Regions from separate parts of the Peribacillus sp. NPDC056705 genome, predicted to be linked through region 4. Evidence: riboswitches for the same ligand, from Rfam matches in the RefSeq annotation. Region 4 holds a riboswitch; each other region holds the start of a gene.
What was found. A riboswitch is a leader RNA that binds a small molecule or an ion and turns the genes downstream of it on or off. The one in region 4 is predicted to bind S-adenosylmethionine.
Positions count from the first base shown of each region.

Region 1 (8,469 bases), on a different contig from region 4:
CGGTTGACCAATGATGTTAATTTACTGCAGCAGCTCATCTCTTCAAGCATGCTTCAAGTCTTGACTGACACGGTGACTTTCATTGCCGTGGCGGTATATATGCTTTTCATTAACTGGAAGCTGACCATTGTACTTCTTTTTACATTCCCTTTCATGTTCTATATCACAAGGGTATTCGGGAAACGCATCAGGATGTCATTTAGGTCTGTGCAAAGTTCCGCAGGAGATGTCAGCAACCAGTTACAGGATTCCATTTCAGGAATGCGGCTCATTCAATCTTTTACAAATGAAGAATTCGAATCAAGGAAGTTTGCGGAGCGTAATCAGGAAAATATGACTGCAAACCTTAAGTCCGTTCGGCTACGCTCCATGTTCGGCCCGATAATTGATTTATTGAACAATATCGGTCTTGTAGCAGTCATTGTGGTCGGTGCTTGGCAAGTGATGGAAGGTGAATTCACAATAGGGTTAATCGTGGCCTTTCTCGCCTATTTGAGGTTACTGCAGAGTCCCGTTCGCAATTTTAGCCGGGTCATCAGCATTGTCCAGCAATCAGCCGCGGCCTTTGAGCGGATAACTGAAATATTAGAAACCCAGCCCGAAATAAGTGACAAGGAAAATGCCACCGAACTCCCTTACATAAAAAGGAAAATCGAATTTCAATGTGTTGATTTTTCGTATGATGAGAGTGTACCTGTCCTCAGCCATTTAAGCCTGTCCATGAAAGCTGGTCAAGTAACTGCTCTGGTCGGCTCCTCTGGCGCTGGAAAATCGACCATCACGAGCCTTTTGATCCGATTTTATGATCCGCAAGATGGCACGATTAAAATGGATGGTCATGATATCAAGGATGTGTCACTGAAATCATTACGGGGACAAATGGGGATTGTTTCCCAGGATATCATTTTATTCAATGGCTCCATTCGTGATAACATCGTGTATGGCAAACTTGATGCTACAGATGCTGAAATCATCGAATCCGCCAAAGCGGCAAATGCGCATGACTTTATCAGTGCCTTTCCTGATGGTTATGATTCTCAGATTGGAGAGCGCGGAGTCAAGCTTTCAGGCGGACAAAAACAGCGCATTGCCATAGCTAGGGCACTTTTGAAAAATCCGCAAATCATCATTCTCGATGAAGCAACGGCGGCCTTGGATACAGAATCCGAACATTTGATCCAGCAAGCATTGTCACGTTTAATGAAAAAGCGGACTTCAATAGTAATTGCACATCGTTTATCGACCATTCATGATGCGGATCAAATTATCGTTCTGGAAAAAGGGCAGGTTCATGAAAAAGGAACACATGAAGAATTATTGCTAAACAACGGCAGATACAAGCAACTCCATGACTTACAGTTCCCTCAACTTAAAGCGATATCAAATTCCTAGCTACTTCTTAGAGGGCAAAAATGCACAGGAAGCCTTCCTGTGCATTTTTGCTTTCATTTGAAATCATAACTTTCCAAAACCCGGTTCGCAATGAGCTGATACCCTTTTTCATTCGGATGTAACTTATCACTGAAATACTCTGTTTTCTTTTTACCTTCAAAAAGATCATTTGTAGGAATGAATAACATCCTTTTATCTTTATCCGCTATTCCCTTTATTGACAGGTTATAATCACGAATGAGCTTTTCAAGTTTTTGATTGTCTTTTATTGGGTTATATAGTCCTACTACCAGAATATCCGCCTTTTCGTTTGCCTCTATCAAGGTTGATGTAATCTTTTTGAGATGGTTGATATACTCCCGTTTTCCCTCAATGATTTTTCGGTCACTAATTTTCTCCAAGTTCCCTCCGTTACTATTGATCAAGTCATTCGTTCCAATAAAAACGATGAAAGTATCGGCTTCATCAAGTTTCGTTTTAATGCGGTAATCATCAAGCTGTTTCATCACCCCATCCGTTTCCTGGCCTTTTATACCGTAATTCCAAAAACTCACTTTTTGTTCCGATTGCGGATTATTCAATTCATCCTCAAGGCCTTCTATATATCCTTCCCCATCCTTATCCCCTTTTCCATAGGTTAATGAATCTCCAAAAGCCATCACCCTTTGCACATCTTCTGACTCCGAGGCCTGAAATTCATACGCAGCAAAACATATAACGAGTACTATAATCAATAAACCTGCCAATTTTTTCATTTGATTCTCCTCTTGTCTCTTTACTAGAAGTATTTATTTTTTTACATACCCAAAAAATCTACAGTCTTAACATAAAAAAATTGTCAGATAAAGATTCAAGAGTGTATGATAATATAAAACTTTCAATGGATTGGGTGTCATTCACCGTCCCTTAAACAAAATACGGGATTACCCTTCATTCTGGAGATTGAATAAATGATAGTTAGGAGTTTAAATCATGGAAGAGCTCATAGCGTTTAGAGAGGCAGGACTATCCGATCTACCCAGAATTGTTGAAATATATAATTCAACAATTGCTTCAAGAATGGTCACGGCAGATACGGAGCCTGTATCCGTCCAATCGAGGGTTAAATGGTTTGAGGAACATCATTCAGAAAGTAGACCGCTATTTATCATTACTATAGAAGGGAAAACTGCTGGATGGATGAGCTTTCAATCCTTCTATGGCCGACCGGCATATAATTCCACTGCCGAAATCAGCATTTATATAGATGATTATTTCCGGGGAAAAGGAATCGGACAAACTTCGATTCAAAAGGCAATTGAATGGAGTCCAAAATTAGGTGTTAAGACTCTATTGGGTTTCATTTTCGCCCACAATACACCAAGCCTTAAGCTTTTTTCCAAATTCGGATTTGAAGAATGGGCACATTTACCTCAAGTTGCCGAGTTGGATGGGATTGAGCGGGATTTGCTCATTCTTGGTAAACGTGTCGATATGTAATATCATTCTTTAGAGCTATTGCCTTGAGCAGTAGCTTTTTCATATTAATCGAGTGCGAATTGGCTAATTTAAAAATACCTATATGCTTTCTGGAGGTAAAAATGTTCACAATCTCTTTTACTTGTTAACGCATTTAATAGCGTATCCAATTCTTGACTGGCTTGAACAGTTAGCAGACTTGATAAGCCGTAAATTGCTGCCAAGTTAATCATTTCTTTTCTTTTCTCTTCTATTTTTTCTATAGTTACCTTAAGGCAAGGCATTATATAGCCACCTCCCATTTATTCAATTTTTTTACACTTTCATCATAATGAATCTACTAGTTAAAATCAACTATTTTTCGGAAATTAAATGTGTTATTTTAAAGGGTAAATGTGACAAAATGACTATTAATCCTGTAATTATGTATATTTTGTGTCATTTTCTATTAAACGCAAAAAAGCATCCACTAGTGTAGACTGTGAATGCTTACATCATATCTCTTATCCAAGAACCCAAACTATAGTCCATCGTTTACTATGTCATCCATTCAGAAGGTGACTCGGTATTTGGTTTATTTATAACAATCTTATATTCATCTTCAAGTACTTTTAATGGGGCATCATAAAGGTGCCTTTCATCAGAGGTTTTGTATACTCCATTGGCCAATAACTCTTCAATAAGCTTTGCCTTCCTCTGTTCGATCCTCTTAAATAATTCTGCCATGTAAATGGCTCCTTTCCTAGTCATCCTAGAGCCTGCTTCTAGTTAGCTAAACTTTATCAACTTGTTTTATTTTCACCAAATTATATATACCTTTTCTATTATGTCACTAAACGTTATTTCCCAAAAATAAAAGCCCCTTCTAATTCAAGAAGAGGCTGACAGTGTCCGTACGGCTCTTCTTATCTTCCAAGCATATGCTTGTTGGATTTAGCACAGTTCCCAAAACGGGTCCGCTGCCGAGGTTTCTTTGGGCCAAGTCCCTCCACCTCTCTGGATAAGAAATCGATATATAAATGATGTAGACATGATTTTATCCTAATAACCATCAAAAGTCAATTACCTGGTTCTCCCTTTTTTCCTGGACATAAAATGGTCCCTCTTTTAAATGCAGGTTGCATTTTCTTGTCTTTCTGATATGATGTCAGTAATTACATACAATTCACACCACTAGGGGAGTCTTTTTTTAAGACTGAGATGGAATTAGTTCCGGACCCTTTGAACCTGAACCGGCTCATACCGGCGGAGGGAAGTGGATGATATCGTCCATTTTCAGACTATATCCATCTACCCCGTTCCGTATTCAGGAACGGGGTTTTTTCATGAACAAAGGGATCCATTCTAAAGGAGGATGAACAATGGAGAATGTTAAATTAGAAACATTCAGTGATAGACTACATGCACGGTCAAAAGAGATTTGGAAAAGGAACCATTCACATCCCTTCGTCCAGGCAATTGGAAATGGTACGCTTCCTGAAAAGAAATTTGCCTATTACCTGAAGCAGGACTATATCTATCTCATGGATTATTCCAAGCTCTTTGCTTTAGGTGTAATCAAAGCTCATAACATCGAAACCATGGCAAAGTTTGCGAGTATTTTAAATGAAACCCTTCAAGTGGAAATGGATATTCATCGGCATTATGCTTCCGAATTCGGGATCACTTCCAAGGAATTGGAAGATACAGAACCTACTCCAACGACTTTAGCCTATACAGGCTATATGCTAAATGCAGCTCAGCATGGGACTTTGGCAGACTTGATCGCCTGTCTCCTGCCCTGCGCTTGGGATTATTATGAAATCGGTTTGCTACTGAAAGAACAAAATGGAGCAGCATTGGAAAACAATCGCTACGCAGATTGGATAAGGTCCTATTCATCTCCTGAATTCGGGGAAGCACATAAATGGCTGATCGCTTTGTTGGAAGAATTGACGGAAGGCATGCCAGAAAAGGAACTTCTTAGATTAGAAAAGCACTTTTTGGTTACTTCCCGATATGAATATTTATTTTGGGATATGGTTCATAATGAGCAAGATTGGCCGCTGTAGATGATGAATCCTGTCAAGAAACTGACGTTGACTGCCATGATCACGGCTATTACGACGCTGACCAGTTCATTTATTTTCATTCCTGCAGGATTTGCAAAGGTCTTTCCTATTCAGCATCTGGCAAATGTCCTGACGGCCGTTCTATTGGGGCCAGCTTATGCAGTGACACAAGCTTTTTTAGTTTCCATCATTAGAAACATGTCTGGTACCGGTTCAATTTTCGCCTTTCCCGGTAGCATGATCGGTGCACTTTTGGCTGCCATCATTTACCGAAAAACACAAAGCTTAAAATTTGCCTGTTTAGGGGAAGTGATCGGGACCGGTATTCTCGGTTCCCTAGCTTGTTATCCACTTGCCCTCCTCCTATTGGGGGAAAAAGCTGCGCTCTTTGGTTTTTTACCGGCTTTTATGCTCAGTTCATTCGCTGGTGCGATTTTAGCATTCATATTACTTAAAATACTTCTAAAAAATAATTATATGAAGGGGTTTTTTTATGAAAACAGCATTAACCATCGCAGGCTCTGATTCAGGGGGCGGCGCAGGAATACAAGCGGATTTAAAAACATTTTCTGCACATGGTGTCTTTGGAATGTCTGCGATCACAGCCGTAACCGCACAAAATACAATGGAAGTCCGTTCAGTACAGCCAATTGAAACAGCAATCATATCAGATCAAATTGCAGCTATCTTTGAAGATATTCCTGTCGATGCAGTAAAAATAGGCATGCTAGGATCAAAAGAAATCGTGGAAACTGTCGCTGCGTCCCTTAAAACCTTCTTGCCTGCCATCGTTATCCTTGACCCTGTCATGATTTCCAAAAGCGGTCATCATTTGCTCGACGAAAAGGCTGTCTCTGCCTTAAAAATGGATTTGCTTCCGCTTGCAACACTTGTAACCCCTAATGTACCGGAAGCGGAAGTACTTACTGGCTTGTCGATTCGAACGGAACAAGATTTCTACAAAGCATGCATTTCTATACAAGAAATGGGTCCCAAAGCCGTTTTACTTAAAGGAGGCCATGCAGCAGGAAATCCAAATGATCTTTTTTATGATGGGACTGACTTCCAATGGATCGAGGGAGAGCGCATTCATACAAAGAACACTCATGGCACGGGCTGTACCCTATCATCCGCCATTACATCAAACCTGGCAAATGGGCTGCCATTGCAAGAGTCGATCGAAAAGGCCAAGACCTATATTTCTGAAGCGATACGCAATAGCTTTTCAATCGGTAAAGGTCATGGACCTGTCCATCATTTTCATTCATTTTCAAAAAAAGAACGGAGTGAATTAATATGAAGGTTTCTGCAGCCGATTTATTCGTGAAGGTAAAAGAAAGAAAACCACTCATTCACCAAATCACCAACTTTGTTACGGTCAACGACTGTGCAAATGCCACCCTTGCCATCGGTGGTTCACCAGTAATGACTTCGAGCCCAAGAGAAGTGGCGGATATGGTCAAATTAGCAGATGCATTGGTTTTGAATTTCGGTACGATTGATGATAAAGCCATGGAAGCAATGGAGATTGCCGGTAAGACGGCAAATACCATTGATATCCCGGTCATTTTGGACCCGGTGGGAGTTGGTGCCACCCCCTATCGTACAGAGCAGGTCAAAGAGCTCCTTAGTAAGGTTACTTTCCAAATCATTCGCGGGAATGCGAGTGAGATCCTTTCATTGATGGGTGGGGATACCGTTACACGCGGGGTGGATTCGGGGGAACTAGCGATTAGCCATGCAGAGCTGGCTGCACAAGCAGCTAATAAATTGAATAGCATCGTCGTGGTCAGCGGAGCAAAGGATGCGGTCAGCGATGGAAAACATACATCCATCATCGACAATGGAAACCTTCTTTTAACTAATGTTACAGGTACCGGTTGCATGTCCACCGCTCTTATCGGCACTTTTTCCGGAGTCACCGACGATTTCTATTCTGCGGCAATTGCCGGAATCTCAACCATGAGCATTTCAGGGGAACTAGCAGCTGCAAACCTTCAAAAAGATGAAGGAACAGGAACGTTTCGTGTGCGATTAATCGATGCAATATCAAGAATGGATAAGGAAATCTGGATGCATGAGGTGAAAATGAATGAAGAAGTCCCAAATTGATTTAAGCTTGTATTTAGTTACGGAAGAGTCCATAGCATTAGAAAAATTGACCGAAATCATTGCAGAATCGGTTTCAGGAGGAGTCTCGATCGTACAACTTAGGGAGAAAAACAATTCCTCCCTTTCCTTTTATAAAAAAGCTTCTGCATTGAAACAGTTATTGAACGAGCTCTCTATTCCCCTTATCATCAACGACCGGGTGGATATAGCACTTGCGGTTGCAGCGGACGGAATTCATATTGGGCAAGATGACCTTCCACTGACTGTCGTCAAACAAATGGTTCCTGAAGATATGATTGTCGGAGTATCTGTCTCCACTCTTGAAGAAGCTCACGAAGCCGAACGAAATGGAGCAGACTATATCGGAGTCGGTTCCGTTTTCCCTACAAAGACCAAACAAGATGCAACCCTGATGGCCATTGGGGATCTGGAGGAAATTTGCCGCAGCGTATCCATTCCCGCCGTAGCCATCGGGGGTATCACTGCAGATAACATATCCGCTCTTTCTGATAGCGGGCTATCAGGTACCGCTGTCGTATCGGCGATCATGAATGCAGAAAGTCCGAAGGGCGCCTCCGAATCCCTTTTAAAAATCATAAAAGACTTTACTTAATGAAAAGAGGGGACTGATTACAGTCCCCTTCCTTTTGTTCATGTCAAAACGGTATTCTTTGTTTCCTTCCCAAAAGCTACGGCAATCGCACCCACTAGTATAGCGATTGTAAAAATGGTGAAAATCGAGGATATCGGGGTGTCTGCTGCAACTAAATACCCTACAAGCAACGGACCCAGGACACCGCCAATCCTCCCGATCCCTGCAGCTAACCCAGCACCAGTACCACGAACTGCTGTTGGATACTGCTCAGGTGTATATGCATATAGTGCACCCCACGCCCCCAGGTTGAAGAAAGATAGGAACATCCCGGAAACTATCAGCAGTGCCAGCCCCTCTGATGATCCAAAGAAAAAGGCACTGACGGCCGTTCCAATTAAGTATGTGATCAAAACGAATTTACGTCCCATCTTCTCTATCAGCCATGCAGCTGAAAAATAGCCCGGAAGCTGTGCAAGCGTCATGATCAAAACGTATTCAAAGCTTTGAATCATACTGAAGCCTTTTAGGACCATCACACTTGGCAGCCATAAAAACATCCCATAATAAGAAAAGACCACGCAAAACCATAGAATCCACAATACAAGGGTCTGACGGGAGTATTCCTTTTTCCAGACACTTTTCATATTGCTTAATACAGATGGCCTCTGCTTTTTTTCTAATTCCGTATACTTCGGTGAATCCGGCAGTTTCAAGCGCAGATACAGCGCATATAAAGCTGGAACTGCGCTCAATAACAATGCAACGCGCCAACCATAAGCCGGAATGATGAAATAGGAGATGAGTGCTGCCAAAATCCAGCCAACCGCCCAAAAACTTTCAAGAAGGACGACAACCCTTCCC
Region 1 is NZ_JBHTYI010000003.1:389,928-398,396, forward strand. Features, by position in the region: gene ACFRAK_RS06595 (ABC transporter ATP-binding protein) at 1-1,392, shown strand, start outside; gene ACFRAK_RS06600 (GDSL-type esterase/lipase family protein) at 1,446-2,147, opposite strand; gene ACFRAK_RS06605 (GNAT family N-acetyltransferase) at 2,365-2,871, shown strand; gene ACFRAK_RS06610 (aspartyl-phosphate phosphatase Spo0E family protein) at 2,940-3,134, opposite strand; gene ACFRAK_RS06615 (Fur-regulated basic protein FbpA) at 3,388-3,576, opposite strand; SAM riboswitch class I at 3,753-3,857, opposite strand; TPP riboswitch at 4,016-4,121, shown strand; gene tenA (thiaminase II) at 4,212-4,901, shown strand; gene thiW (energy coupling factor transporter S component ThiW) at 4,905-5,426, shown strand; gene thiD (bifunctional hydroxymethylpyrimidine kinase/phosphomethylpyrimidine kinase) at 5,395-6,201, shown strand; gene thiM (hydroxyethylthiazole kinase) at 6,198-7,013, shown strand; gene thiE (thiamine phosphate synthase) at 6,994-7,626, shown strand; gene ACFRAK_RS06645 (MFS transporter) at 7,665-8,469, opposite strand, start outside.
Region 1: linked by a shared signal. The riboswitch ahead of ACFRAK_RS06615 (Fur-regulated basic protein FbpA) and the one ahead of mtnW (2,3-diketo-5-methylthiopentyl-1-phosphate enolase) in region 4 are both predicted to bind S-adenosylmethionine.

Region 2 (8,469 bases), on a different contig from region 4:
GGCACTAAAGTGACGGTAGGTTTCAAAGAAGAGCAATTCGAACAGGTTTGGAACTGAAATTTCACAAAATATTTGGTTAATTCCTTACTTAAACACACTATCTACCTTATAATGAAATAGATAAATAAGATGTACATATGGAGGGTTAATAATGACGACAACACCAAAAGAACTTCGTTACACTAAAGAACATGAATGGGTCAAAACGGAAGATGGAACAGTGCGCATTGGGATTACAGCTTTCGCACAGTCCGAGCTTGGGGACATCGTATTCGTTGAGCTTCCGGAAATCGGCGATGAATTGAAAGCGAACGAACCATTTGGAAGTGTTGAATCCGTTAAGACCGTTTCTGAGCTTTATGCACCTATCAGTGGCAAGGTTGTTGAAGTAAACGAAGATTTAAGTGACAACCCTGAATATGTAAATGAGTCTCCTTATGAAAAGGCATGGATGGTCGTGCTTGAACCATCTAATAGCAATGATATTGAAAACTTGATGAGCGCCGAAGAGTATGAGAGTTTAATCAACGGTTAAAAAGAAGGAGAGGGGGGACTGAATAGGCCTGCTCTCTTTTTCATTTTATACAGCGGCAGTTGCGCACATAATTCATGAGATGGAGTGATGACATGGAGTGGGGCGAATTCGATAAAGTGATCATTGTAGAAGGCAGTTCCGATAGAAGAAAAGTTGCCTCCGTTTTAAATGAAGATGTGGAAATAAGATGTACAAATGGGACCATATCATTAACTAAGCTGGATGAATTAGTGGATGAATTGATGGATCGTGATGTTTATCTCCTTTTTGACGCAGATGAATCAGGAGAAAAGCTGCGGAAGCAGTTCCGAAGGGAAATGCCGGAAGCGAACCACCTGTATATTAATAAAATGTACAAAGAAGTGGAAAGCTCACCCGAACATCATATCGCAACTGTGCTACTATCTGCCAATATGAATGTGAAAATGAAATTTTTAAGTCAAAGGGTGAACGACTAATTGATGCAGGAATGGAAAGAAGAAGAGTGTAAGCTTGCTGTTGAAAATGGGGAAACCTTTTGCTTATATTTATATACGCCTTTATGCGGCACTTGTCAGGTCGCCTCCAAGATGCTGACGATATCCTTGGAGCTGTTCCCGGAATTGAAGGCAGGCAAAATGAATATGAACTATGTCCAAGCAATTGCCGAATCATATGAAATCGAAAGTGTGCCCTGTTTATTGCTTTTCAAAAAAGGAAAGCTGCACAAAAAAATATATGCCTTTCAATCCGTTCCTTATTTGTACGGATTGCTTAAGGAAATCAGCTAAGAAACCAATCAGAGCCGTGGTTGGTTTCTTTGTTGCGGACATTTGAATTAAACAAAGAATATTCTAACAATTAATTGACTGATTTATTCTAAAATGATATATTTTGAATTAAGTAATGGCAGAATTTAATAGTTCTTATCAAGAGTGGCGGAGGGACTGGCCCGACGAAGCCCGGCAACCGGTATAATTTTATATACGGTGCTAATTCCAGCAGAGTGTTGGCTCTGGTAGATGAGGTGTGTTCTTGAGACCTCTTCTTGTTGAAGTGGTTTTTTTGTTTATAAAAGGCCAGATATCATATAATTCCAACTAAATCCATAGAAAAAGGTGAAACCATATGTCAGGGAAAAAGTTGCGTTTCGAAACATTGAGTGTTCATGGCGGTCTGCAAACTGATGAAACAGGTGCCCGTGCAGTTCCTATCTACCAAAGCAATGCATACTTGTTCAAAGACACCGACCATGCAGCGAATTTATTTGGCCTAAAGGAGAATGGCTATATATATACACGGCTTCATAATCCCACGGTCAGCGTTTTTGAGGAAAGAATGGCCTTATTGGAAGGTGGCATCGGCGGATTGGCAACAGCAAGCGGAATGGCTGCCATCTCACTTTCAATCCTGAACATTGCCGCTGCAGGTGATGAGATTGTTTCAGCCTCTACATTATATGGCGGTACGTATAACCTTTTTGAAAATACTCTTCCTAAATATGGAATCAAAGTGAAGTTCGTTTCTCCCGATGATCCTGAAAATTTCAAAAGGGCGATTACGCCAAGAACTAAAGCCATTTTTGCCGAAACGATCGGTAATCCAAGTTTGAGGGTGCTTGATATTGAAGCGGTGGCGAAAATCGCCCATGAAGCCGGCATACCTTTAATCATTGATAATACCTTTGCAACACCATATCTTTGCAGACCAATTGATTTTGGCGCGGACATCGTCATCCATTCCGCTACAAAATGGCTTCTGGGAAATGGAACGACACTAGGCGGTGTCATCGTGGATGGAGGGAAGTTCGATTGGAACTCGCCAAACTACCCTGGCTTCACGGAGCCTGACCCAAGTTACGACGGTCTGGTATACGCCGAGGCAGTTGGACCTGCCGCATTCATAACGAAAGCCCGAGTCCAGTTACTTCGTGATTTAGGCCCTGCGCTAAGTGCCCAAAGTGCATTCCAGTTTACGCTTGGACTTGAAACGCTGCATGTAAGGATGAAAGAGCATCTATCAAACACCAAGTCTGTCATTGAATATTTAAAAAACCATCCTGCCGTGACTTGGGTTTCGCATCCTGGTGATGAGGATCATCCCGATAAGGCCCTTGCGGATAAATATTTGCCTAAGGGAGCTGGATCTGTCGTGACTTTTGGAATACAAGGTAATCGCGAAGCTGGGGCAAAACTTATCAATTCGGTGGAATTATGGTCCCATGTGGCGAATGTAGGGGATGCGAAGAGCTTGATCATCCACCCAGCCAGTACGACCCATCAACAATTGAATGAGGCGGGTCTTGCGAAAGCGGGTGTAAGTGCCGATCAAGTCCGTTTATCAATTGGGATTGAAAATGTAGACGACTTAATAGAAGATTTAGAGCAGGCAATTGAAAAAGCGACGAATATCGTCTCCTTGACTTCCAAAACGCTTTAAGCAAAGTTCCTGTTCATCCTTGAACTAGAAATAATATACATTGCGCTCCTTTTTTATCTATGATAAAATTTCTCCATACTAAAGAACTTAATGATGTACAAATATTCTATATATTAGCTCTTATCAAGAGAGGTGGAGGGATGTGCCCGATGAAACCCGGCAACCGACAAGGAGATTTCCTTGGAAAGGTGCCAATTCACACAAAGTTTAATTACTTTGGAAGATGAGAGAAAGGCCTGTTTCTTCACCTGCCTTTCTGCTCATGCAGAAAGGTTTTTTCTGTTTTAATGGGGAAAACATGTGCATGATATGAGAAACAGACTAATAATGTAAAGAAATCAACTAAGTTCATAGGTTTTATTGGATAAAAGAGGTGAGGATTAATGATTACATTGACGAAAGTCAGTAAGCTGTTCCGAACAGGAAAAGGAAACAGTGAGACGATCAAGGCTGTAAATAATGTGAATGTTGAAATAAATAAAGGCGAGATTTTCGGTATCATCGGTTACAGTGGAGCGGGGAAAAGTACTTTGATCAGAATGCTCAATGGATTGGAAACTCCTACAGAGGGATCCGTTGTGGTGGCTGAGAAGGAAATTTCAAAAATTAAAGGGGCTCAGCTCCGTAAGGCCCGTCAAGAAATCAGCATGATTTTCCAACATTTCAATCTATTATGGTCAAGGACCGTTCAGGAAAATATTTCTTTCCCATTGGAAATTGCAGGAGTTTCTAAAACTGAACGAACCAAGCGTGTGAACGAGTTGATCAAGTTAGTCGGACTGGAAGGCAGGGAAAAGGCCTATCCTTCACAATTAAGCGGAGGGCAAAAGCAAAGGGTGGGAATAGCCAGGGCTCTGGCAAATGACCCTAAAGTGCTGCTGTGTGATGAAGCGACATCTGCCTTGGATCCACAGACTACCGACTCCATACTCGAATTGCTTGTTGACATCAATCAGCGCCTAGGATTGACGATCGTCTTGATAACACATGAAATGCATGTAATACGTAAAATCTGTCATCGCGTCGCCGTGATGGAAAACGGGCAAGTTGTTGAACAGGGTCCTGTCCTGGATGTTTTCAAGAATCCTAAAGAACAAATGACAAAGCGTTTCGTGCAGCAGGTAACTGAACCAGAAGAAACGAAAGAAACGATGGACCATTTGCTCGAACGTTATCCTGCAGGCAAAGTGATTCAATTGACCTTTGTAGGTGATCATGCAGAAAGCCCGTTGATCACCAAGCTTGTACGTAACTTCGAGTTGGATGTCAATATCGTTCAAGGTAAGATATCCCAAACAAGAAGCGGTTCATATGGAACATTGTTTATCCATCTTGATGGCACAGAGGATGAAATGCTCCGCGCAATCGAATTCATTAAAGCACAGCAAGTAGGCGTGGAGGTGATTACTCATGCTTGAAGAATTATTGCCGAATATTGATTGGGAAGACATTATTGAAGCAACGAAAGAAACGCTATACATGACAAGCGTCTCTGTAGTGGCAACCTTTTTTATAGGCATAATATTAGGATTGATCCTGTTCCTGACAGGGAAGGGTAATATGTGGGAAAACCGGGTAATTAACGGGGTCATGAGTGCTATCGTTAATATATTCCGTTCGATTCCATTTCTTATTTTGATCGTGCTGCTCATTCCTTTCACTAAGGCACTTGTCGGTTCCATGATCGGAGAGAACGCTGCATTGCCGGCACTTATTATCGGTGCAGCCCCATTTTATGCGCGTATGGTTGAAATCGGCCTGCGTGAAATCGATAAAGGTGTAATTGAAGCCGCTAAATCCATGGGGGCAAAAACGAGCACGATCATTTGGAAGGTCCTTCTTCCAGAGTCGATGCCTGCCCTTATTTCCGGGATTACGGTAACATCGATTGCATTGGTTGGATATACCGCAATGGCCGGGGTCATCGGCGCAGGCGGACTTGGTAATCTAGCCTATTTGGAAGGCTATCAAAGAAATCAAAATGACGTTACGCTTGTGGCGACTATCGTTATTCTAATTATCGTCTTCATAATTCAAATTATTGGAGATGTGATTACATCTAAATTGGATAAAAGATAAAGGGAGATGAATAGGATGAAAAAGTTTTTAGGATTTGCATTAATTTTAGTGTTATCTATCGCTTTGGCTGCTTGTGGAAGTGAAAAGGATAAAAGCGGCGGTGATACAGAAAAAGAATCGAAAAAATTAGTTGTAGGGGCATCCAATGTTCCGCATGCTGAAATCCTTGAGGAAGCTAAGCCGCTTCTTAAAGAAAAAGGAATCGATTTGGAAATCGAAACATTCCAGGACTATGTTTTACCGAATAAGGCGTTGAATGATAAGGAATTGGATGCTAACTATTTTCAGCACATTCCTTACTTAGAGTCGCAAATTAAAGAAAATGGATATGATTTCGTCAATGCTGGGGGAATCCATATCGAGCCAATAGCACTATACTCTCAAAAATATAAAAGCATCGATAAACTTCCTAATGGAGCAACGATCATTTTGAGCAGCTCTGTCGCTGACCATGGACGCGCTTTATCCCTGTTGGAAAAGAATGGCCTCATCAAGTTGAAAGAGGGCATCGATAAAACGACAGCTACAACGAAAGACATCATTGAAAATAAGAAAAACCTTAAATTCGACGCTGAATATGAAGCGGCATTACTTCCAAAAATCTATGAAAGCGGCGAAGGCGATGCTGTTTTGATCAACTCTAACTATGCAATCGACGCTGGCTTGGACCCATTGAAAGATTCAATTGCGATTGAAGATTCCGAATCACCTTATGTGAATGTCATCGCTGTAAACAAAGGCGATGAAAATAAAGAAGAAATCAAAGCGCTTGTAGAAGTGTTGCATTCTAAAAAAATTCAAGATTTCATCCTTAAGGAATACAAAGGTGCAGTTGTACCGGCGGATAAATAATTCAAGAATGGCGGCCTGATTTAATTCAGGCCGTTTTTTTATGTTTAATCATGAAAGTGAAGGGTATAGAGGTAATGAAGGCATTAAAATGATACACAAATTTGAAAGGATGGTTCACTATCAATACTCTGGATTTAAATGTAACAAGCGAAATGGAAAAGGCGATGCAGTCTTCACATGGGATTGGCTACAGTGAGTACAGTAGAAACTTAGACCTCCGTATCGAGGTTGAGAAAGAACGGGATAGGGAACATGTAAAGTGCAATAAAATGGTCCAGAACCTACAACGCAAAATTCACGGATAAGCATATAAAAGAGTTCTTTAAAAGATCGGTCTGTAGAGGTAAAATGGAAAGTGGTCCATAAATAAGGGTTGCCTTATTGGATAAACTTACATAGTGCCTGGCAGTCCGATTTTTTCTTTTTAAAGCGGAACGTTCATACCTTGCAATCGAATTCTTTGAGCATATATTAATAAGGATGAAGATTTGCTGAATAATAAGATAATTTTAACAAAAACTAAAATAAGTATAGATATGCAGTAAACAGGCCATATCTGTTAGTATTGTAAGAATAGGACGGGTTTTAAACATGACGGAAGTGAAAACCCCTATCTATTTAGTTGATTCCAAATTGGATTTGTTATAAAATTGGAATGAGAATAAAGTGAGAATGCTTTTACGTAAAATTACAGTAAAGAAAGTAATCCTTACTTTCTGGTAATAAAATTGGAATTAGTTCACGGAGGTATTATTATGTCAGCTTCTACATTAACGGTTAAAGATCTTCACGTATCAATTGAAGGCAAAGAGATTTTAAAAGGGGTAAACCTTGAAGTCAAAGGTGGAGAAATCCATGCGATCATGGGACCAAATGGAACTGGTAAATCCACTTTATCATCAGCAATCATGGGTCACCCTAAATATGAAGTGACTAGCGGAAGCATCACTTTCGATGGCGAAGATGTATTGGAAATGGAAGTAGACGAGCGCGCTCGTGTCGGCCTATTCCTAGCTATGCAATATCCAAGTGAAATCAGCGGTGTTACAAATGCTGACTTCTTGCGTTCTTCCATTAATGCACGCCGTGAAGAAGGCGATGAGATTTCATTGATGAAATTCATCCGTCAAATGGACCAAAAAATGGAGTTCCTTGAAATGGATGAAGATATGGCGCAACGCTATTTGAATGAAGGATTCTCAGGCGGAGAGAAAAAACGTAACGAGATTCTTCAATTAATGATGATCCAACCTAAAATTGCAATCTTGGATGAAATTGATTCAGGTCTAGATATCGATGCACTTAAAGTCGTTTCAAAAGGAATCAACGAAATGCGCGGAGAAGACTTTGGATGCTTGATCATCACTCACTACCAACGTCTATTAAATTACATCACTCCTGATTTTGTACATGTTATGATGCAAGGACGTGTCGTTAAATCAGGCGGTCCTGAACTTGCTGCCCGCTTGGAAGCGGAAGGTTATGACTGGATTAAACAAGAATTGGGCATTGAAGACGAAACTGTTGGCGAAGAAGCGTAAGTAGGAGGATTTGCAATGACTACAGAAACGAAATTACCGTTTGAACAAGAGGATATAAGCTCCTATTCAACTAAAAATAATGATCCAGCTTGGTTATCCGAGCTTCGGATTCAAGCGTTTTCTGAATTAGAAAAGCTCCCGATGCCAAAGCCGGATAAAACGAAAATCGATAAATGGAATTTTACTTCTTTCCAGACTCATACGGTTGAAAGTGAAGCTTTTGCTTCTTTAGAGGAGCTTCCGGAAGATATTAAATCCATCATTGAAGAAAATGAAAACTTATACATTCAACGCAATAATACGCCGGCACATATCAATCTGTCAGCAAATGTGAAAGAACAAGGCGTCATTTTCACGGATATTTTAACAGCGGCTCGCGACCATGCTGAGCTCGTGCAAAAATATTTCATGAAAGACGGCGTTAAGGTAGATGAACATCGTTTAACGGCGCTTCATGCTGCATTAGTTAATGGGGGAGCATTCCTTTATGTTCCGAAAAATGTAGAAATCAAAGAGCCGATCCAGTCGGTATTCCTATTGGATAATCCAGATGCTACACTTTTCAACCATGTCTTGATCGTAGCGGAAGATAATAGCTCTGTCACATATGTAGAGAACTACTTCTCAAGCGTTGAGTCTAACGAAGGGGTTGCCAACATCGTAACGGAGGTATTTGCAAATGCGAATGCCAAAGTGGAGTACGGAGCGGTCGATACCCTTTCTAAAGGCTTCACGACGTACGTTAACCGCCGTGGGGTGGCAGGACGTGACGCTCGTATTGAGTGGGCACTTGGCATGATGAACGATGGAAATACGATATCAGATAATACAACATATCTAATGGGCGATGGCTCTCACGGTGATACTAAATCCGTTGTAGTCGGACGCGGGGAACAAAAACAGAACTTTACGACAGCGATCATTCATTATGGCAAACGCTCTGAGGGCTATATCCTTAAGCACGGTGTCATGAAAGACGCTGCATCCTCCATTTTTAATGGAATTGGGAAAATAGAGCATGGCGCTACAAAGTCAAATGCCGAA
Region 2 is NZ_JBHTYI010000001.1:395,053-403,521, forward strand. Features, by position in the region: gene ACFRAK_RS01835 (arsenate reductase family protein) at 1-57, shown strand, start outside; gene gcvH (glycine cleavage system protein GcvH) at 152-535, shown strand; gene ACFRAK_RS01845 (toprim domain-containing protein) at 628-993, shown strand; gene ACFRAK_RS01850 (thioredoxin family protein) at 997-1,305, shown strand; SAM riboswitch class I at 1,438-1,543, shown strand; gene ACFRAK_RS01855 (O-acetylhomoserine aminocarboxypropyltransferase/cysteine synthase family protein) at 1,643-2,953, shown strand; SAM riboswitch class I at 3,071-3,183, shown strand; gene ACFRAK_RS01860 (methionine ABC transporter ATP-binding protein) at 3,337-4,371, shown strand; gene ACFRAK_RS01865 (methionine ABC transporter permease) at 4,364-5,032, shown strand; gene ACFRAK_RS01870 (MetQ/NlpA family ABC transporter substrate-binding protein) at 5,048-5,884, shown strand; gene ACFRAK_RS29810 (YuzK family famiily protein) at 6,049-6,189, shown strand; gene sufC (Fe-S cluster assembly ATPase SufC) at 6,640-7,425, shown strand; gene sufD (Fe-S cluster assembly protein SufD) at 7,441-8,469, shown strand, end outside.
Region 2: linked by a shared signal. The riboswitch ahead of ACFRAK_RS01855 (O-acetylhomoserine aminocarboxypropyltransferase/cysteine synthase family protein) and the one ahead of mtnW (2,3-diketo-5-methylthiopentyl-1-phosphate enolase) in region 4 are both predicted to bind S-adenosylmethionine.

Region 3 (8,469 bases), on a different contig from region 4:
GAGAGTCCTGTAAACCATAGAACTGTGCTTTCATGCCCGTTTTGCTTCCGGCGGAGCTCCTTGGTCAATGACGTTTCATGCCAAGTGACATTCGTACTTTTACTCATATAATAATCCCCCTCTTCATGTGATCCTTCAATTTATGTCCTATCAGTTATAAACTTCATTCTTTTTCAGACCTTCGATCAACACCTCGATGACCTCTTTACGGCTAAAGGTAGCTGGAGGAATTTCTCCATTACGCAACATTTCCCTTACCTTCGTTCCAGACAGGATGACATGATCTTCCCTGCCGTGCGGACAAGTTTTAGCGGAAGCCATGTTGCCGCATGCTTTACAGTAAAAACTATGTTCAAAGAATAATAACGTGATCCCTAACTCATCGGCGTTAAAATTCCCAAAGATTTTTTGGGCATCATATGTGCCATAATAATCGCCCACACCCGCATGATCACGTCCGACGATAAAATGGGTGCATCCATAATTTTTACGGACCATTGCATGGAAAATGGCTTCTCTAGGTCCTGCATAACGCATGGCAGCAGGGAAAACTGCAAGGGAGACACGATCCTTGGGATAATATTTCTCAAGCAGCACTTTGTAACTTTCCATTCTTACATCTGCCGGAATGTCATCGGATTTAGTGGCACCTACGAGAGGATTTAAGAATAAGCCGTCGACAATCTCCAATGCTGTCTTTTGAATATATTCATGTGCACGGTGAACAGGGTTCCTCGTTTGGAAACCGACAACCGTTTCCCACCCTTTTTCAGCAAAAGCTTTCCTTGTCTCGACAGGGTCCAGATAATTAGCTTGGAATAACGGACGCTCTATTCTCTTAATCAACTTTATTTCCCCGCCGACATATACATCACCGCGGTTAAATAAATTTTTCACTCCGGGATGCTTCTCATCATCCGTTTGATATACTAATGTCGCTTCCAATTGCTTATCCGGAGTGTAAATATCGGAAACGGTGAGAACCCCGTATGTTTCACCCTCATGAGTCAGCGTTACTTCTTCACCTATAGTAAGGGTTTCTGCAATTTCTTTGGTCAAAGGAAGCGTAATCGGGATGCTCCATACATGTCCGCTGCTAAGCCTCATATCCCTGACCACTGTCTCATAGTCACTTTTTGTAAAGAATCCCTTAATCGGACTGTAGGCACCAGTGCCTATCAATTCAAGATCACTTAAAGCGATTTCATCGATTTCGATTGCCTTTGTTATTTTACTAAAATCATATTTTGGTTCCCAAAGATCGATTAATGTTCCTCCGTGCGGTAGACTGATTGTCATGCTAATTTCCCCCTATGGTTTCTATTTATTTAAGATAAATGCAATCCGCATTCCGTTTTTTGTGCTCCTTGCCAACGGCCTGAGCGTAAATCATCTGCATTGAATGCAGGTGCTGTACACGTTTTACATCCAATGCTAGGATATCCATTATCATGCAGGATATTATATGGAAGTCCGTTTTTGTGGGCGTAGCGCCAAACGTCTTTCCATGTCCAATGTATGAGTGGACATATTTTAACCGACTTGAACTTATTATCCTTATTGATATACTCGGTTTTAGCCCTTGTTTCGGATTGCTCCCTCCGCAGTCCCGAAAGCCAGGCTGTTGCCGTTGAAAGCACATCGGTAAGCGGAATGATCTTACGGATGTTACAGCACTTATTGGAATCACTAAGCCATAATTCATCCCCATATTCCGCTGCTTGTTCCTCAAGCGTCAAGGCAGGTTTCTTCATTTCGATTGAAAGTTTTGGATAGCGCTTCTTCACTTGCTCGATCAATTGGTAGGTCTCTTCAAAATGAACATCTGTATCAAGGAAAACAATTTTTGCCGAAGGGTTGACCTTCGCCAATAAATCCGTAAGCACGATGCCTTCAATACCAAAACTGCAAGCATAAATCAGTTTGTTTCCATAATGGTCATTCGCCCATTGCAGAACTTCCAAAGCTCCTTTTGTGTCACTGTCTTCAGGAAATACAGGGAATTCCCCTGAATTGAAATTTTCATAGTTTATTAATCCAGCCAACTTTTGTAGCCCCCTCTAAAAACTTGCTGTATCAGATTAGAGTAACTGTTGATCAATACCCGTTTTAATCTTCCCCAGTTTATTTGATTCTAGGAAAAAGAGACGAATCTAACCAATACTCTCTTTATATCAGTTAAACCCGCCTCTAGTTTTTCTAGTCAGCAGATACCTTATTTAATTCTTAATTTTTCATTTCTTTCCATTTGAATGATTTTACCATCCTGGACTATAAGTGTAATCGATCCATATTTCATTGAATTAAGCATTTCTTGAAGTCGTTCAAATATTTCTTCAAGCTGATTCTCTTTATCCAAACCAGTTCCTCCTTTAAGAAAATCTGCGAATATTTTATTTTCGACGCTGATTAAATGAATTTCTTAATTTTATATAATTCCATACAACCTTACATTGTTATGGTTTACCTGAAATTTTTCCAAAAACAAAAATCTTTCCATGATGGAAAGATCCCAAGGTAAATATCATTACCTTATCTTCCAAAATGATCAACATTTTGTTGGAGGTAGCACCTTGCATCCATCATGCAGGTTGCTGGACTTCAAAGGGCCAATTCCCTCCGTCGCTCTGGATAAGTTTTATTATTTTAAATATTAACATATATTTAATCCTTGTCAATGGAGTTTTCTTATAAAATAACTTGGTTTAATATTATGGATGAACTGTTATTTTTATACACACTATTCAATTTATGATTTTATGTTCATTTAAATACGAAAATAGACTCATTTTTTTAGATAGAGTCTCCAAAAAAATGAGTCTATTTTCATTAATAAACCTATTATTGACGAATGTAATCACTTTAAGAAATACGTTTGAATGCCAGTCCTTTTGTTGAAGGGATTACTTGAAATTCATTAATTTCTTAACTGTATTGCTTCTACAAATTCTTGAACTTGACTCTGGACACGATCAATTAAATGTGAATCATTAATCGGATTTTCAGAATTCTGTTTATCTATTTCCTTATCAACAAAGTAAATGCCCTGAAGCGGTTCGCCTTTTAATATTGAGATTAATGGTTTAAGCGCATAGTCAATCGCCAATAGATGCCTGTTACTTCCACCAATCATGATTGGCAGAACTGGCTTACCCTTGAAAGCACCTTCTGGCAGCAAATCAATCAAGGCTTTTAATACACCTGTATAAGAAGCCTTATAAACCGGTGAACCAATGATGATTCCTCTGGCTGCTTGAATTCTCTCTGAAAGTTTTAAAATATCTTCGCTATTATATTTCCCTTGGAATAAATCATCTGCTGAGAAATCCGTTATTGAGAAATAAGCTGTGGTAAATCCTTCTTTTTCGACTAATGATTGAATATGTTTTAGTGAAATGTCCGTTCTTGATGGAATAGCCGGACTTCCTGATAAAATTACGATATCGCTCATACAATCCCCCTCCATTGTTACATGATTTCCAGATAAATTCTTCGTAAAGCATTTCGTGTAGTATACATTTATCGTAATAGTCTGAAAAATATAAGTCAAATCTTACACTCTGGTTTAATAGATTCACAAATTTGACTGCATCGTTTCTGAATGCATATAAAACGGTCATATTTGCGGCTTGATGCACATGCCTTTAAATATGACCGTTTCTTTATGTATGATTTTGTTTACCATGAATACCATATACCAAAAGTTGTGCAATGTTCTTAATTCGTTCAGGAGTAAAATACGGCTCCTTTTTTTGTTGATGGATTTCATAATGTGTAGATAATGCCAATGTAAAAGAAATGATCCCTACATTAAATAGGATAATGTCAGAGATATATTGTATCTCTCCGCTATCTATTCTCTTTTGTATTTCAATATGCTTGGCATTTGTCTTGAAAATCTGATCTATATATTGCTTTGAAATATCTTGATCGAATTGTGTTTCCCTAAATAATATTGAAAACTGTTCTTTATTTTCAAGAATTTTTCTTATCATGGTGCAAACATGATTCTCCACTAGTTCATCCGTGGCTAGATGGCTAGTCACATCTTCGGGTTCCTCATTTTCATTAGGGGTGATTGTAGCCAAAAGCAAATCTTTTTTGCTGTCAAAGTATTTATAAATAGTAGCTTCGGAAACATTGCATGCAGAGGCAATTTCATTCGTTCTTGTCATGTCAAAACCTTTAGTGGCAAAAAGAGTCCGGGCTACATTTATGATTCGTTCTTTGGTTTGCTGCCCTTTTTTCAAAAATATCAACCTTCTTTTATAAAGATAAGACCGGTTTCACCAATCTATTTCTATGATATCTCGGTGGTAGCAATCGGTCAATATTACCTTTGATTTGTTAGAATTAATATTCCCATATATCATAAATAGAAAACATCGTCTAATTGGGACGATGTTTTCTTTTTTTTTTGAAAATCACTTAAAAGATGCATAGCCATCATCGACCATGACTACACTTCCATTGATCGCATCCGCTTCCTCTAACGATAATAGATAGACGGCATTTGCAATGGCTTCTGGCTTGATTAATTTACCGCGCATTTGACTTGCATTCAATTTATCGATGATTCCCATATCTTTATAGCCTTGTATGATAGGAGTGTCAACCCCGCCTGGCGCAATGCCCACTACGCGTATGCCATAAGCGCCCAATTCCAAAGCTGCTGTCTGTGTCATCATTCTTACAGCGCCTTTAGTTGCCTGATAGGCAAAAGTCCCATGGGAAGCTAAGTAGCCAAACACGGAAGCGGTATTTATAATGACCCCCTTGTTATCTAGCTCCTTCATTTTCCGTCCTGCTGCCATGATTCCAAAAGCAACTCCGTGCTGGTTCACTTCAATCGTCTTGAAGTAACCCTCCATATCTTGATCGAGGATCATACCGCCTGCACCAATGCCGGCATTATTAAACATGATATCGATCCTTCCGTATGTTTGCACTGCTTTATTGATTAACGATTCAACTTCTTCCTGCTTAGAAACATCCGTTTTAACAAAGATGGCCTCTCCACCATCCGCTTTTATCTGTTCAACAGTTTCCTGTCCCATTTCCTCATTAAAATCTGCAACGACGACCTTGTCCCCCTTTGCTGCGAATTTCAAGCATGTTGCTCGGCCAATTCCGCTTGCTCCTCCTGTAATAACTGCAACTCTTGCTGTCATTTCCATTCCCCTCTCACCAATAAAAAGCATGTAAGTGATTACTTACTTTTTATATTATAAAAGTAAAGGATATTGAATTCAAGCAATATGTATTTTTATAGTGATAGGAGCATTCAAAAATGAAGCTGCCCTATTAATAGGACAGCTTCATTTGTTTAGGAGGTTTTCAATTCGACCTTACTTACGGAGGTCTTCACCATTTCAATGAAAAGTTGCAGAAAACGATCATCACCTGTTAATTCTGGATGAAACGCACTGACAAGGACATGGTCTTGTCTTGCAGCCACTACATTCTCTTCATAAACTGCCAATACTTCCACACCTTCTCCAATTCCATCAGCAAACGGCGCCCGGATGAATACAGCCTTATAAGGGTCTTCCATTCCTTTGATTGTTAGTTCAGCCTCGAAACTATCCCGTTGACGTCCAAATCCGTTCCGTTTCACGGAAATGTCCATTAGTCCAAGATAGGCCTTCTCATCGCCAGCCAATTCATTGGCCGCCAATACCATCCCTGCACATGTACCGAAAATAGGTTTTTTACCCTCGAAGAAAGTTTTGATCGGTTCCATAAATCCATAACGATCCATTAGCTTCCTCATCGTAGTGCTTTCTCCGCCTGGAATGATCAAGCCGTCGATTTCCAGCAACTGTTCCGGTTTTTTTACTATAATTGCTTGTTCGCCGGCAGCTTTGATTTGGTTCAAGTGTTCTTCAACTGCTCCCTGTAATCCCAAAACACCAATAGTTATCATATTACCATCCACGTTCCTGCATCCGTTCTGCCGGAGCTAGTTTGGAAATATCAATTCCTTTCATTGCACTGCCCAACTCTTTGGATAACCGGCCAATCAATTCATAATCGGTGAAATATGTAGTAGCTTGAACGATTGCCGATGCGAATTTTTCTGGATTTTCAGATTTAAAAATACCAGAACCCACAAAAACGCCATCTGCTCCCAATTCCATCATCAGTGCTGCATCAGCTGGAGTGGCAATTCCGCCAGCTGCAAAGTTAACTACAGGCAATTTACCTGTGCGTTTGATTTCTCTTAAAATTTCATAAGGGGCTCCAATATTTTTTGCCTCTGTCATTAATTCATCATCACTCATGATGCTCACTTTACGAATTTGTGACTGTACCTTTCTCATATGACGCACAGCTTCCACAATATTACCAGTACCTGGTTCTCCTTTTGTACGAAGCATTGATGCTCCTTCACCAATACGGCGTGCAGCTTCGCCTAAATCACGGCATCCACAAACGAAAGGTACGGTGAAATCACTTTTCAGAATATGGTATTCTTCATCAGCAGGAGTCAGCACTTCACTTTCATCGATATAATCCACTCCCATGGATTCAAGTACCCTTGATTCAACAATATGGCCAATCCTTGCTTTAGCCATGACCGGGATGGACACTGCATTCATTACTTCCTCGACAATTCGCGGATCTGCCATTCTAGCTACCCCGCCAGCCGCACGGATGTCGGAAGGAACCCTTTCCAATGCCATGACAGCGACAGCACCTGATGCTTCTGCGATTTTTGCTTGCTCAGCGTTAATGACGTCCATGATTACGCCACCCTTTTGCATTTGTGCCATTCCTCTTTTTACTGTTTCAGTTCCTAATAATTTTTCCATTTCTCTTCCCCCTAATATTTGCATTTTTTGGATTTGTTAGACTTAGTATAAAAAATAGTTGACCGCATTGAAAGTGTCAGTTTTAATAAACTTAATGGGGTCATCATTAAATTATTATAAAAGGTGGAAACAAAATGAATATGCTTTCTTGTGATTTAATTAGGTCAAGTGAAATACCTTTGTACGAACAATTATATTCACATATTAAAAAAGAAATCATTGATGGCCGTCTTCTTTACGGTACAAAGTTGCCATCCAAACGGAAATTGGCAGAGTTCCTTCAAATAAGTCAAAATACTGTCGAGACTGCATATGAACAATTGACTGCTGAAGGATACGTTGAAGTCATACCCAGAAAAGGGTACTATATTCAAACATTCGAGGATTTAGAATATACACAAACGAACCAAGTATCCTTGGAAAAAAATAATCATAAAAAAAGGGAATTACTGTATCATTTTCATCCCAGCCAAATTGACACGGAACACTTCCCATTTGAAAAATGGAGAAAATACACGAAAAGCAAAATCGATGAATCACATCAAGATCTTCTTTTACTGGGGGATTCTCAAGGGGAATATGAACTACGATGTGAAATTGCCCATTATTTGTATCATGCACGTGGTGTACAATGTGTTCCCGAACAGATCATCATTGGTGCAGGAATGGAAATTTTATTGCAGCAGCTTGTCCTTCTATTCGATAAAAATGCCATCTATGGTGTTGAAGATCCTGGGTATCACTTGATTCACCGGATTTTACGCAGCTACCCAAATGAAGTCCACCCCCTGCAAATTGATGAAGAAGGCGTAAAGGTTAACCAAATTGAAGATACGAAGATCGACGTCGTGTATGTCACTCCCTCACATCACTTCCCAAATGGGACGATCCTATCCGTTAACAGAAGGACGCGATTGTTGAACTGGTCCCAGGGGGCAACAAACCGCTATATTATCGAAGACGATTATGATAGTGAATTTCGTTATAGTGGAAAAACAATTCCTTCCTTACAAAGTATGGATGCTGGTGATAAGGTAATTTATTTAGGGTCGTTTTCCAAATCATTAATGCCATCGATTCGGATCAGTTATATGGTTCTTCCCGCTCCATTGTTACAAATTCATCAACAGGAATTATCTTTTTACCATTCCACCGTTTCTCGGATCGATCAGCATGTGTTGACACAGTTCATGAAGGAAGGCGATTTCGAAAAGCATTTGAATCGAATGAGGAAAGTTTACCGTCGCAAGTTGGATAAAGTGATCGATTTGTTTAAACCACATAAGCAAATAAAGATCATTGGTGAACGGTCAGGTTTGCATATCGTCCTCATCGTTAAGAACGGAATGGATGAAGAGACACTTATTCAAAAGGCAAACGAAAATCATATTAAAATTTATGGACTATCGACATATTCTATTGAAAAAATTGACGATGCCCCTCCAAAAATCATATTGGGCTTTGCAGGGATCCCTGAAGCCGAATTGGAAAAGGCCATCCACCTTTTATTGATCTCATGGGGTTTATAAAGAAAAAGAAGTTCACTGTCGTGAACTTCTTTGCGCTTGTCAAACAAAATGAGGTTCGGAATGCTCTCATCCCGATTCCCTTTCAAATTTTAATACTAGACTTTTATTTGTGATGAAACCGTTGA
Region 3 is NZ_JBHTYI010000022.1:21,036-29,504, reverse strand. Features, by position in the region: gene cysC (adenylyl-sulfate kinase) at 1-107, opposite strand, end outside; gene sat (sulfate adenylyltransferase) at 151-1,299, opposite strand; gene ACFRAK_RS20410 (phosphoadenylyl-sulfate reductase) at 1,329-2,033, opposite strand; gene ACFRAK_RS20405 (YezD family protein) at 2,216-2,359, opposite strand; SAM riboswitch class I at 2,530-2,638, opposite strand; gene ssuE (NADPH-dependent FMN reductase) at 2,918-3,451, opposite strand; gene ACFRAK_RS20395 (TetR/AcrR family transcriptional regulator) at 3,663-4,250, opposite strand; gene ACFRAK_RS20390 (SDR family NAD(P)-dependent oxidoreductase) at 4,425-5,171, opposite strand; gene pdxT (pyridoxal 5'-phosphate synthase glutaminase subunit PdxT) at 5,327-5,926, opposite strand; gene pdxS (pyridoxal 5'-phosphate synthase lyase subunit PdxS) at 5,928-6,815, opposite strand; gene pdxR (MocR-like pyridoxine biosynthesis transcription factor PdxR) at 6,950-8,344, shown strand.
Region 3: linked by a shared signal. The riboswitch ahead of ACFRAK_RS20405 (YezD family protein) and the one ahead of mtnW (2,3-diketo-5-methylthiopentyl-1-phosphate enolase) in region 4 are both predicted to bind S-adenosylmethionine.

Region 4 (5,503 bases):
ACAAACAGAAACCAGCCCGTAAGCTGGTTTTGCAACAATGATTATGCTTGAACTTCGTCTTTTTCGTAAATCGGCACCCATCCTGCCGCTGTAACGAAAATACGGACAGCAACAGTTTTCCGATCTTCTGCGAGCGTGAAATAATGTCTTGTTGATTCTGGTACACTAATAAGATCTCCTGGATTAAGACGTACATCAAACCACTGTTTATCATTGCCTTCTATGGCGAAGATACTAGTACCGCCTGCTATGAATCGCACTTCATCATCTTCATGGTGATGTTCCTGCTTAAAGTTTTCAAGCATTTGATCCAAGTTCGGATTTGCATCTGATAATGTGATGATATCATGCGCTTTATAACCTCTTCTTTCAGAGATTTCCGCTATCTCTGATTGGAATGTTACAAGGATTTCCTCCTTATCAGCATCTGTTAGATCGTATTTTTCCACAAGATGGGCCGGTAATTTAGAAATGTCCCATTGTTCATAAATAACCCCTTGTGTTTCTAAAAATCCTTTTACCTGTTCACCTTTTTCAATAACCTCGTTTGTTTCATGGAATCTGATCGTCGCCATCATTCATTCCTCCTCTATGAGTGTTTATCTTAAAGAAACTGCAAACGCCTTTTGTTGATTAAGCAATAGTTGGTATTGAAATAAAAATTCGCAAGCTTCAAGTATTCTTTTTGCTTCGAGTCCGCTTTTACCCCAAACCGTAATGCCATGATTGCGAATCAGCACGGCGCCAGAGTCTGCTTCGACATGTGGCTTGAACTTATCAGATAACAGCGGAATGTCAGCGTGATTATATATGATTGGAATCCGAAGCTCCGAATCTTCCTCCCATCGATCGGTCGCTTTAATGATTTCATGGTTACGGAAGGAAACCTGGCCTTCATCTCCGTACAATTCTGATATCACATTATTTTCAACAGTATGGACATGGAGTACACAGTTCGCATTGGTTTTCCGGTAAATGACTGTATGAAGTAAAGTTTCGGCCGATGGTCTTAGGTTCGTTTCTTCAACTGGTTTTCCTTTTAAATCCACCAGTAAAAAGTCCGAATCCGTTTGCTTCCTTTTATCCTTACCGCTTGCCGTAATATAGAAGAAAGCGCTTTTGGGCTCGCGGATGGACAAGTTCCCGCTCGTTCCCATAAACCAATCCCTTTCGGCCAGTTCAGCTTTAATATTTGCCAACTCCCGCCATTCTTTAGAATGATTGTTCACGCTTTAACCGCCTCCTGCCGCTTTAAAATGTCAATTACATCAAAAAATGTTTCAAATCCTTGATGTGGAATTCCTTCCCTTTCGCATTTTTCAAGCAGTATGTCACGGGCTATGACAAAATCGGCCTGTTTGGCCGCTTCAAAATCCGTTACTGAATCTCCAATAACGAATTTAAAACTTTCCGCACCCGCTATTTCCCTCATAATGGATGGCTTGCAGCAACCGCAATCATTATTACATTGATCATCACAATCATGCGGCCACTCAATATAAATCTTTTCCTTATCAAAAAATGCATGGTTGCAATAAACGGACTCTGTTGGCAAGATATCATTTAAAAGCGGTGCAATGAAAAAATCCATTCCCCCGCTTACTATATATAAAGGGATGTTGGCTTGTTTCGTATACTCAACGAATTCATAAAACCCAGGACGAATGCCGGCCGTATTTCTTACATATTGGATGATATCATCCTTCAAGCCACTATCAAGCAGTGAAAACATCTCCCCAACTCCTGAAGATATACTGATTTTTTGCTGAAGGACATCGTCTTTCAACGCTTCCCATTCCGGAGGAGCAAATTTTTTCATGATGGAAATGATATTATCCGTATTGGTGATCGTTCCGTCAAAGTCACAAAAGATGATCGGTTTCATTATTCTTATAGGCCTCCCCATAACACAAGAGCTTTTTTTAGTGTTTCTTCCTCAGCAGCCGCTTCAGATAGATCCTTTCCTGCTAGAACGGCTTCCACAGCAGAACGGAAAGCCTTGGCCCCGCCTTCTGCTCCGTCAGGGTGCCCGTGAACTCCCCCTCCAGCATTAATCACGCTATCTAGCCCAAAATCCTTGATCAGGTCCGGAACCATGCCCGGATGAATGCCTGCAGAAGGAACAGGGAAGGCTTTTTTCCATGAAAGTTCATCCTTTGTCAGAGCTTCAGCAATCGCCAAGGTCTCCTTTTTTTCCAGTGCGACATTTCCATAAGGGGATGGGAACAAAGATAAATCCGCTCCTGATAACCTTACTAATTTACCAAGTAATAATGGATAGCCGATCCCGTAAAATGATGAAGCTGCCAATGCCCCGCTATAGGCGGGGTGCGCCATGATCGGCAACTTGATACGATCATGTTCACTCAGGGCCTGCAATACATCCAAACCATATGTATGAACGTTGAACAATAAAGCATCTGCCCCTGCTTCAGCCGCCTGCTCTGCCTTATCCAGTAATTCAAATGTTTTCCCTGATAGATTGACTGCATATAAAGTACGGTGGCCAGTGGTTTCATGGACTTCATTCAATATTCTTTTTCCCGTTTTTATTCTATCGAAAAATGGAGTCAGTTCCTGATCGAAGAGGATCTCATCATCTTTAACTAAGTCGACGCCCCCTAATGCTTGTTGCCTCAGTTGCTCATTATGGAATGCCAGGTCTCTTCCTAATACACCTTTAAAGATGCTCATCACCAGGGGACGGTTAAATACGCCAATCTTTTCCCTTATGCCTCCAATGCCAAATTGCGGTCCGGGAAAAGAGTTTTGAATATCACCGACAAAATCCAGGTCTATGAGTTTTATTTCTCCGTCCAATGAAAGTTTGCCGAAGACAGTCGTGAGGATTGCAGGTAAATCAAGGGAAAAATTCCCTGCCGGATAGGCAATTTTAATAAGCGAACGGTATACTTTACGATTAAAGTAGCTGTTTGCCCTCTCTTCTTCCAAAAGTGGTGTCACCGATACAACGCGCCCCTTATGTTTTTCCAGTTGTTTCTGGACTAAATGTGGCAGGTCCGTCCATGTCCCGACAGTCAAACCTAGGGCAATGCTCTCTGCTTTTTTCTCATGATTTCCAGTGAAGTCATGAATTGAATAAGTAGCGACTATCTCGCTCATCTGATCACTCCTATAACACGTTAGTAAACTCCCGATGTCATTAAACTGAAATTGGCTCAAAATGGCAAAAGCCCCTTCATAAAGAAGAGGCTTTAAAAAGCCATCTTCTTATCTCCCAGCCATTGGCTGCAAGAATTAGCACCGTGCCTTGCGGATTTCAGGAAATCCGGCGAAGAATTCCGCCCCATTTTACAATGGAATTACGGTCGGTTGCTGGGCTTCATAGGGCTAGTCCCTCCACCTGCTCAAAATAAGAAAACGCTGATATATAAATTGCATTCAAGTATCGAAAGATTAAGAATTTATTTTGTATTCTGACAGGTAATCCCTACTTTGTCAATAAGTTTTAACTATTTTAACGGTGAAATAAGTCGGATACCTCAATCCATCGTTAAAATAAGTTTAATGTACGTATTCGTTCCACAGCCTCTTCAAGCCGTTCTTCCGAGGTCAGCAGCCCTACCCTGACGTAACCTTCGCCAAATTCACCGAATCCATTCCCTGCGGCAACAGCTACGTGGGCATGCGCTAATAAATAGTCTGCAAAACTCTCTGACGTAAAACCTTTAGGTACCTTGAGCCAGGCAAAAAACGATGCCGCAGGCGCTTTGACATCCCAGCCGATTGCCCTCAATCCCTCAATGAAAACATTCCTTCGTCCTTCGTACATCTGCACTAACTGCTCTACACAGCTCTGCGAATCAAGCAAAGCACTTGCCGCAGCTTCTTGTATCGCCGGGAAAAGACTCACATAAAGATGGTCTTGCAATAGTTCAAGAGCTTCTATTACACTCTTATTCCCCACTGCGAAGCCTACTCTCCATCCTGCCATATTGTATGTTTTCGATAGTGTGTATATTTCTATTCCTACATCCTTCGCTCCCTCCGATTGGAGAAAGCTTATCGGTTTTTTTCCGTCGAATCCGATCGCGCCATAAGCGAAATCGTGGACCACACAAATGGAATGCTCTTTTGCGAAGGAGACGGTTTCATCAAAGAAACTATCAGTTGCAGAAGCACCTGTGGGATTATTCGGATAGTTCAAGAACATCATTTTGGCTTTATCAAGTACTTCTTTATGTATTTCATCATATTTCGGAAGAAAACCATTTTCTTCTGTCAGAGGCATGAGTTCGGTCTTTGCCCGGGCTAAAACAACTCCGGAAAGATAATCGGGATAGCCGGGATCTGGAACAAGGATCGTATCACCTGGATTCAATAAACACTGCGGCAGTTCGACAAGACCTGCCTTCCCCCCGAAGAGAATCGCCACTTCGCTATTCGGATCCAGCTTGACACCGTATTCTCGTTCATAAAAGACGGCGGCAGCATCTTTTAAATATTGATGTCCCCGGAATGGCGAATATTTATGATTAATCGTTTTTTCAGCAGCCGACTGCAAACTTTTCACGATATGTTCTGGCGTCGGCTGATCAGGGTTTCCCTGGCCTAAATTAATGACATCATGTCCTTGCTCCGTTATTGCATTGACTTTTGCGACTAGTGAAGCAAAAAACTGCTTGGGCAGGTCCTGAAGCTGGCCGGATTTTTCGAATTGCAACATTTATACACCTTCTCTGAAATTTCTTGAAATTCTAGTCACAAATGATATATGTTTATCATAGTCTTGTAAAGCATTTTTTACATGTGGAGGTTTTAATCGATGAAATGGAAAATAGCTTGTATTCAAATGGATATAGCCTTTGGTCAACCGGATATCAATTTTCAGGTTGCAGAACAATGGTTGGAAAAAGCAACACGGTCAGAACCCGATATCGTCATTTTACCGGAGCTTTGGACAACAGGATACGACTTGACCAGGTTAAATGAGATTGCTGATCACGAGGCAGAAAAAACGATTGAATTTTTAAAAACACAGGCACAAAAACACCAAATTCACATCATAGGCGGTTCCATCGCGAAAAAGACAAGCAAGGGAATCTATAACACGATGATCATCATCGATAAACATGGGAATCTCATTAAAGAATATGATAAGCTTCACTTATTTCAGTTAATGGATGAACATCATTTCCTGCAGCCAGGAGAAAAAGATGGTTTATTTACTCTTGATGAAAAAATATGTGCTGGATTCATTTGTTATGACATCCGTTTCCCTGAATGGCAGCGTGCCCATACCGTTCAAGGCGCCGAAGTTCTATTCGTAACGGCGGAATGGCCAAAGCCGAGACTCGATCACTGGAGAGCCTTATTGATTAGCCGTGCCATCGAGAACCAAGCCTATGTTGTAGCCGTTAATCGTTCAGGTTCGGATGTCAATAATACATTTGCTGGTCATTCCTTGATTATTGATCCATGGGGGAATCTCATTAGTGAAGCCGGAGAAGGAAACGAACTCTTGACAGGCACCTTGGATTTC
Region 4 is NZ_JBHTYI010000005.1:365-5,867, forward strand. Features, by position in the region: gene ACFRAK_RS08480 (cupin domain-containing protein) at 42-575, opposite strand; gene ACFRAK_RS08485 (methylthioribulose 1-phosphate dehydratase) at 600-1,229, opposite strand; gene ACFRAK_RS08490 (2-hydroxy-3-keto-5-methylthiopentenyl-1-phosphate phosphatase) at 1,226-1,885, opposite strand; gene mtnW (2,3-diketo-5-methylthiopentyl-1-phosphate enolase) at 1,891-3,123, opposite strand; SAM riboswitch class I at 3,229-3,380, opposite strand; gene ACFRAK_RS08500 (pyridoxal phosphate-dependent aminotransferase) at 3,515-4,687, opposite strand; gene ACFRAK_RS08505 (carbon-nitrogen family hydrolase) at 4,787-5,503, shown strand, end outside.